2 regions of the Enterobacter sp. C4G1 genome follow, and region 2 is predicted to be linked to the other one. Evidence: riboswitches for the same ligand, from Rfam matches in the RefSeq annotation. Region 2 holds a riboswitch; the other holds the start of a gene.
The links. Region 2 has a riboswitch for thiamine pyrophosphate ahead of thiB (thiamine ABC transporter substrate binding subunit). Riboswitches for the same ligand answer to the same signal wherever they lie in the genome.
Positions count from the first base shown of each region.

Region 1: another riboswitch for thiamine pyrophosphate. It lies ahead of thiC (phosphomethylpyrimidine synthase ThiC); the one in region 2 lies ahead of thiB (thiamine ABC transporter substrate binding subunit).

Region 1 covers NZ_JBQVVV010000001.1:1,345,093-1,349,445, forward strand. The annotation lists gene thiC (phosphomethylpyrimidine synthase ThiC) at 1-1,785, opposite strand, end outside; TPP riboswitch at 1,864-1,977, opposite strand; gene rsd (sigma D regulator) at 2,032-2,529, opposite strand; gene nudC (NAD(+) diphosphatase) at 2,625-3,398, shown strand; gene hemE (uroporphyrinogen decarboxylase) at 3,439-4,353, shown strand, end outside.
Region 2 covers NZ_JBQVVV010000001.1:1,831,778-1,836,130, forward strand. The annotation lists gene thiP (thiamine/thiamine pyrophosphate ABC transporter permease ThiP) at 1-730, opposite strand, end outside; gene thiB (thiamine ABC transporter substrate binding subunit) at 706-1,689, opposite strand; TPP riboswitch at 1,721-1,821, opposite strand; gene sgrR (HTH-type transcriptional regulator SgrR) at 1,858-3,513, opposite strand; gene sgrT (glucose uptake inhibitor SgrT) at 3,602-3,754, shown strand; gene ACT9TW_RS08845 (sugar efflux transporter) at 3,875-4,353, shown strand, end outside.

The DNA of each region.
Region 1 (4,353 bases), 490 kb from region 2:
CTGGGTGATTTTCATGGAGCAGAACTTTGGCCCGCACATGGAGCAGAAGTGCGCCACTTTACCGGATTCCTGTGGCAGGGTTTCGTCGTGGTAGGCGCGGGCGGTGAACGGGTCGAGCGCCAGGTTGAACTGATCTTCCCAGCGGAATTCGAAGCGTGCTTTCGACATCGCGTTATCACGGATTTGCGCGCCCGGATGGCCTTTCGCCAGATCCGCTGCGTGGGCGGCAATTTTGTAGGTGATCAGACCCTGTTTGACATCTTCTTTGTTCGGCAGACCGAGGTGCTCTTTCGGCGTTACGTAGCAGAGCATGGCGCAGCCGAACCAGCCGATCATCGCCGCGCCAATCCCGGAGGTGAAGTGGTCGTAGCCTGGCGCGATATCTGTGGTCAATGGCCCCAGAGTATAGAACGGCGCTTCGTGGCAGTGCTCCAGCTCTTCGGTCATGTTGCGGCGGATCATCTGCATAGGGACATGTCCCGGTCCTTCAATCATCACCTGCACGTCATACTCCCAGGCGATTTTGGTCAGTTCGCCCAGCGTATGCAGTTCGGCAAACTGCGCTTCGTCGTTGGCATCCTGAATCGAGCCTGGACGCAGGCCATCGCCCAGTGAGAGCGAAACGTCGTAGGCCGCGCAGATTTCGCAAATCTCGCGGAAGTGCTGGTACAGGAAGTTTTCCTGATGGTGCGACAGGCACCATTTGGCCATGATTGAGCCGCCGCGCGAGACAATCCCGGTCAGGCGTTTAGCGGTCATCGGCACATAACGCAGCAGCACACCGGCGTGGATGGTGAAATAGTCCACACCCTGTTCAGCCTGCTCCAGCAGCGTATCGCGGAAGGCTTCCCAGGTGAGGTTTTCGGCGATGCCGTTCACTTTTTCCAGCGCCTGATAAATGGGCACAGTACCAATCGGTACCGGGCTGTTACGCAGGATCCACTCGCGGGTTTCGTGGATGTAACGCCCGGTAGAGAGGTCCATCACCGTGTCTGCACCCCAGCGGGTAGACCAGACCAGTTTTTCCACCTCTTCTTCAATGGAGGAGGTCACCGCCGAGTTACCAATGTTGGCGTTGACCTTCACCAGGAAGTTACGCCCGATGATCATCGGCTCTGATTCTGGGTGGTTGATGTTCGCTGGGATAATGGCGCGCCCGGCGGCCACTTCGTCACGCACAAATTCCGGGGTGATATTTCCCGGCAGACGCGCGCCGAAACCTTCTCCTGGATGCTGGTGGCGCAGCACTTCACCGCGAATACGTTCACGTCCCATATTTTCGCGGATGGCGATGAACTCCATTTCCGGCGTGACGATACCCTGGCGCGCATAGTGTAGCTGGGTTACGCATTTGCCTGCTGAGGCGCGTTTCGGGGTCAGCAGGCCGGTGAAGCGCAGCTCGTCCAGACCGTCGTCGGCCAGGCGCTCTTTGGTATATGCGGAGCTTTGCTCGTTGAGTTCTTCGCTGTCATTACGGGCGTCAATCCACGGCTGGCGCAGCTTTGCCAGACCCTGCTGAACGTTGATCGCAATCTCAGGATCGCCATACGGGCCAGAGGTGTCATACACCGGGATCGCTTCGTTATCTTCAAACTGCGGATCCTCTTTGCTGCCGCCAATGAGCGTTGGGCTAAGCTGGATTTCACGCATCGGGACGCGGATATCCGCCTGAGAGCCGGTAATATAAATGCGGTTTGAGTTCGGGAAAGCGGTGCCTTCCAGGGTGTCGATGAAGTGTTGTGCTTGTGCGCGTTGTTCGCGACGGGTCAGTTTAGTGGTAGACATAGCTCATTCCAAAAGTGAAGGACATGGCTTGTCAGACGACGGATGAAGCAAGAGGAGATCGCCCAGGGGCGATACAACAGCAGTGTGACTCTTGTTCCCTTCGCAGGTATTAGCCTGATCAGGTTCCGCGGATCCCGAATTAACGGTCTCAGCCCGCGTTTTTGCAAACGCTGGGCACTCCGACAAGAAAAATCCCCCTCGTGAGAGGGGCGAATGTTTGTAAATTACTCGTTAACGATTAAGAACTCAAGCAGGCCGCGCGATGTTCTCTTCGTTACTGATGTTCAAATCGTTGTCCAGCGCGAGGGCGATCAGTTTATCTTCCAGCGTAAATCGCTCTTCCAGGGCTTCGCCAAGATCGGACAGCGCCTGCTGGAACTCAAGATAGTTATCGTGATCAATAGCGTTCTCAAGCGTGGAGTCGTAGTAGTCCATAATCTGCTGAGTGTTGGCTTCCAGCAGCGGATAGAGTTTGCTGGCCGCTAAATACGGCGTTGTCCCTTCCATTTCGCGGATAATACGTTCATAAATATTGAAATGGCCGTCGGACAAGTAGTCGACCAGGCTCTGACAAAAATCATCCAGCGCTTTTTCGTTCAGGCGCATGTAGGATTCTTTGCCAGGCTTAATACCGACCAGATTGTAATAAGCCACGAGCAGATGCTTGCGTACATGTAGCCAGCGATCCACCAGTTTGTTACTTCCTCCAACGCGCTCTGTCAGGCTTTCCAGCTGGTTTAACATGTTCGACTCCGCAAGGTTTAGAATTGAATCTGCTTACCCAAAATTTAACCACGATGCTAACAACATGTCAGTGAAGCGAAGGTAGTGCAATAGATATGGATCGTATTATTGAAAAATCAGATCTCGGTTGGTGGTTAGTCAGTCACGAACAAAAATTATGGTTGCCCGCAGGGGAAATACCCTATGGCGCGGCAGAAAAATTCGATCTTGTGGGCCAACCTGCGCTGAGGATCGGCGAGTGGCAGGGCGATCCTGTGTGGATGATCCAGCAGGCCCGCCGTCAGGATATGGGATCGGTTCGTCAGGTACTCGATCTTGATGTCGGGCTGTTCCAGCTGGCTGGCCGCGGTGTGCAGCTGGCGGAGTTTTACCGTTCGCATAAATACTGCGGCTATTGCGGCCATACCATGCATCCGAGCAAAACCGAATGGGCGATGCTGTGCAGCCATTGCCGGGAACGTTACTACCCGCAAATTGCGCCGTGCATCATTGTCGCTATCCGCCGGGAAGATTCGATCCTGCTGGCGCAACACACCCGCCATCGCAACGGCGTACATACCGTGTTAGCCGGATTCGTTGAAGTGGGTGAGACGCTGGAGCAGGCAGTAGCACGCGAAGTCATGGAAGAGAGCGGGATTACGGTGAAAAACCTGCGCTATGTCACCTCACAGCCGTGGCCGTTCCCGCAATCACTGATGACCGCGTTTATGGCCGAATACGACAGCGGCGAGATCGTTATCGACCAGAAAGAGCTGCTGGAGGCGAACTGGTATCGTTACGACGATTTACCGCTGTTACCGCCACCGGGCACCGTGGCGCGCCGGCTTATTGAAGATACCGTAGCAATGTGTCGGGCTGATGCTGAGTGACATGTTACACTGAGGCCATGACGCTTAAGGAACTGCAAAAATGACCGAACTGAAGAACGATCGTTATCTGCGTGCGCTGCTGCGCCAGCCCGTTGATGTCACTCCGGTGTGGATGATGCGCCAGGCTGGCCGCTATCTCCCGGAGTACAAAGCCACCCGTGCCCAGGCGGGGGATTTTATGTCGCTGTGCAAAAACGCGGAACTGGCTTGCGAAGTGACGCTCCAGCCGCTGCGACGTTATCCACTGGACGCGGCGATCCTCTTTTCGGACATTCTGACTATCCCTGATGCCATGGGTCTTGGCTTGTATTTCGAAACCGGCGAAGGCCCGCGTTTCACTTCCCCGATTAAGAGCAAAGCGGATGTCGATAAGCTGCCTGTTCCCGATCCTGAAGGTGAACTGGGCTACGTGATGAATGCGGTACGCACTATCCGCCGCGAGCTGAAAGGCGAAGTGCCGCTGATTGGCTTCTCCGGCAGCCCGTGGACGCTGGCGACTTACATGGTTGAAGGCGGCAGCAGCAAAGCCTTTACCGTGATCAAAAAGATGATGTATGCCGAGCCACTGGCGCTGCACGCGCTGCTCGACAAGCTGGCGAAGAGCGTCACGCTGTATCTGAATGCTCAAATTAAAGCGGGTGCGCAGTCAGTGATGATTTTCGATACCTGGGGTGGTGTGCTGACCGGGCGCGATTATCAGCAATTCTCGCTCTATTACATGCACAAAATTGTTGATGGTCTGCTGCGCGAAAATGAAGGCCGCCGCGTGCCGGTAACGCTGTTCACCAAAGGTGGCGGTCAGTGGCTCGAAGCGATGGCAGCAACAGGCTGTGACGCGCTTGGGCTGGACTGGACGACCGATATCGCCGATGCACGTCGCCGCGTGGGCGACAAAGTGGCGCTGCAAGGCAATATGGACCCATCCATGCTGTATGCACCGCCTGCACGTATCGAA
Region 2 (4,353 bases):
CCGCGCGCCCCGGATCGTAGTCGTAGCTCAGGGCCTGATAGATAGCCAGCTCAATCGTTGTGGCCTGCGGGCCACCGCCAAGCGAGAGCACGGTTGCGAAGCTGGCAAAGCAGAGCATAAAGATCAGGGCGGCGACCGGTGGAATTTGCCGACGCAGCCAGGGCCATTCGACGAAACGGAAGAACGACCATCCGCGCATATCCAGCTGGGCAGCAAGTTGACGCTGTTCGCCGGGGATGTTCTCCAGCGCCTGTAAAAAGAGCCGCGTGGCCATCGGCATGTTGAAAAAAATGTGCGCCAGCAGAATGCCTTTCAATCCATAAGGGGAGAAGGTCCACTCCAGGCCAAGCAGGGTAAAGAGCGAGGCCAGCCAGCCCTGACGGCCATAGACGCTGAGAATACCGAAAACGGCAACCAGCACGGGCAGGATCAGCGTCATGGCGCACAGGCGCAACAATGCCTGTCTGCCAGGAAATCGTCTTCGGTAAAGTGCTCGCGCCAGAAAAATGGCAGGAATAACCGACAGCAGCGCCGAGAGAAACGCCTGCCAGAAAGAGAAACGAATGACGTGCCAGAGATAGCTATCGTGCCAGAGAGAGAGCAGATCGCTCTCTGGCGCGTTTAACCATAACGCAAGAAATGCCCCCAGACTTACCGCAACCATCAGGATGGCGGCGAGCAGTCCGGGGAGTAACCAGCCTGCAATTAACGGCTGACGGCGCTTTGCCATTCGCTTACCCATGCTGTGCGCTGTGCAGCAACCTGCTGCGGCGTAAACTCCAGTGAGGTTTGCGGTTTAGAAAGCTGATCAAAGCCTGCCGGCAGCGCAACGCTGGTGACCGGATACATCCAGTTGCCCGTCGGGATAGCATTCTGGAACGCAGGAGAAACCATAAATTTCAGGAACTTCTCTGCCAGCTCCGGCTGCTTGCTGGCGGCGGTACGTGCAGCCACTTCAACCTGCAAGTAGTGGCCTTCTGCAAAGTTTGCAGCCGCGTAGTTGTCTTTCTTCTCGGCAATAATGTGGTAAGCCGGAGAAGTGGTGTAGCTCAGCACCAGGTCGCTTTCCCCTTTCAGGAACAGACCATAGGCTTCACTCCAGCCCTTCGTGACAGTGACGGTTTTCGCAGCCAGCTTCTGCCAGGCTTCCGGCGCTTTATCGCCATAGACTTTTTGCATCCACAGCAGCAGGCCAAGACCCGGGGTACTGGTACGCGGGTCTTCGTAAATCACGCGCCATTTCTGATCGCTTTCAACCAGCTCTTTCAGGCTTTTGGGCGGGTTCTTCAGCTTGTTTTTGTCATAAACAAAGGCAAAGTAGCCGTAATCAAAGGGAACGAAGATGTCGTTTTTCCAGCCGCCAGGCACGCTGACGGCATCGGTTGACACGCCGCTTTTGGCAAACAGCTTAGTTTGTGTGGCAGCGTCCAGCAGGTTGTTATCAAGGCCAAGCACCACGTCGGCTTTGCTGTTTTTCCCTTCCATGCGCAGACGGTTAAGCAGCGAAACGCCATCTTCCAGCGCGACAAATTTCAGCTCGCAGTTACAGTCGGCTTCAAAGGCTTTTTTTACCACCGGGCCCGGGCCCCAGTCGGCCGAGAAAGAGTCGTAGGTGTAGACCGTCAGAACAGGCTTAGCAGCAGCAGGCAGTGCAATCAGCACCAGCAGAGGAAGAACTTTTTTTAACACTTTGCACCTCATAGTTGAGTGGCAAAGGATTTTGAGCGACAGCCTCAAATCCCTTCGCCGGCGTTATCCGGATCAGGTTCGACGGGTATTATCTCAGCGCACATCAGTGATGCAGCACCCCGTTGAGAACGGCGGTATTGTAATGATTTGGTGAATATTGCGAAAGTGTTATGGCTCAGGCGGCGCAAACCAGGCCGATTTAAAGTCAAACCAGCCCAGTGTGTTCATGCGTAAGCCGCGCATACTGCGTTGCCCCTGAATCATCAGCCAGTGGTGGATCAACGGCACAATGGCCTGCTGAGCCAGTAATTGCTGGCACCACGAAGCCAGATTCATCTCGCCTGCGCGCCACTGGGCGGCGTCTTGCTGCCAGTCCCGGTCGATACAGTGCTGGATCAATGGCACCTCGTACAGGTGTGAAAAGAGCGAGAAATCGAGCGGCAGGGTGAAGTTAGCACTGTTCAGCCAGATGTCACTCACCACATCGCCGCGGTGCCACTCGTCATAATCAACTTCCTGGATCTCCAGCGTCACCCCAACGGCTGCCAGCAGTTTCGCCATGATTCTGGCAATAAAGCGGTGCTCTACGTGTTCGCGGTAGAAGGTCAGGGTGATGGACTCTAGCCCAGCGGGTTTTTCGCATGGCACCGGACGCGCGTGATGCCAGCGTGGCAGCAGCCCATACGCCGGGAACCAGTAGGTCTGATACTGTTCTTCCGCGTGGTAAATCAGGTTAGATGGGGCGAGTACATGACTTATCCACTTACGGACCTCCTGATTTGCGCCGCGATGGGTGCGGCTGTCAAACAGCAGATAGTAGCAGCCCTCTTCAAGACGGCTTTCGACCGCTTTCTCACCTGTGGTGGGGCCTTCGAGCGTCAGGCCAACGCTCAGCTCTTCGCTGATATCCGGCAATACCCAGACGTTCACTTCGTCGATCAGCGCCCGGTAGCCAAAATAGTCATCAAAAGCGCGGATCTTAAGCTGATTATTATTATTGCGTGAAACGGCGTAAGGCCCGGTGCCAACCGGCTGGCTGGCAAAATTATTCAGGGAACTCCATTCGCCGGGCAAGATCATCGACGGCACATAGCCCAGAAGCCAGGGGAGCCATTTGTCTGGCTGCGACAGCTCAATATCCAGCGTCCAGGCGGTCGGCGAATGGATGTGGATGATGTGTGAGTAGAGCGGAAGCTTACGGGCGCGTTCCAGCGACGCGATGACATCGGCCATTTCCAGCTCACGTCCGTGGTGGAAATGAATACCGGGGCGTAAAAAAAATCGCCAGTGGAGAGTGGAAAGTTGCTGCCAGTGGTGAGCGATATCAGCTTCCAGTTCCCCGTTTTCCTCATTTATGCGCGTCAGGCCGCTGAAGATTTGTCGCGCCATATGGGTTTCTGAACGCCGTAACGCCGTGCCGGGTAACAGATTTTTCATTGGACGATAGTAGAGCACCCGCAGAATATGCCGCCCCTGGCGAAAGCTCCGCCCGAGATGTGACACCAGCATCTGACGTACGGCAGCCTTATCGCCCACCAGTTGCACCAGCTGATCGATCCGGTCCTGCTCCAGCAGGTCTTCTGCGCGCTGCTGTTGCAGCGCAAGGCCAGTGTAGAGGAAGCTCAGGCGTGAACGTTTGCCACGTCCGGCCTCTGCTTCCCAGTTCAGCCAGCCCTGTTGCTGCATGGTGTTGAGCAGGGTACGCATATGACGGCGAGAGCAGTTCAGTAGATCGGCCAGCTCATTTAGCGTGGTGTCCTGGGATTGCCCCTCGCAGCATTGCCAGAGGCGGATAAATTGTTGTTGCAGACGACCAGAAGGCATAAAAGGGGAACTCCTGACAAAAAATCAGCAATTTATTTATCCCTATATTAAGCCAATAATTCTTCCCGATGAAGCGAGGAGGTAAATTATGAAGAGGTCTACCGCACGTCAGTTTTATCAGCAGTACTTTTCAGCGACAAAGGGAGTGTCCTGGCTGGCCCGCCAGTGTGCAGAGCAACGGCTGAAAATTTTGGAAGAATTGATGCAGTGGGATGTTACAAAATCGACCTCTTCTCGCTAACTCGCCTCGATCATGTGTGACTGAGTATTGGTGCTAATCACCCGCCAGCAAAATGTTTTTGCTGGCTTTTTTCGTTTACTATTTCACCCAATTTCAAACTGCTTTCACAAGGATTTGCGTATGCTCTGGTTGATGACGATGGGGCGACGCCTGAATGGCGTGTATGCCGCATTTATGCTGGTGGCTTTTATGATGGGTGTGGCCGGGGCGCTCCAGGCGCCAACGCTGAGCCTGTTTCTCAGCCGCGAAGTCGGGGCGCAGCCATTCTGGGTTGGCCTGTTTTACACCGTCAACGCCATCGCCGGGATCATGGTCAGCCTGTGGCTTGCTAAGCGTTCCGACAGCCGGGGCGATCGCCGAAAATTGATTCTGTTTTGTTGCGCTATGGCCATCGGTAATGCCTTGCTGTTTGCCTTTAATCGTCACTATATGACGCTGCTCACCTGCGGCGTGCTGCTGGCGGCGCTGGCCAATACCGCCATGCCGCAGCTGTTTGCGCTGGCCCGTGAGTATGCGGACAGTTCTGCCCGCGAAGTGGTGATGTTCAGCTCGGTAATGCGTGCGCAGCTCTCTCTCGCGTGGGTTATTGGCCCGCCGCT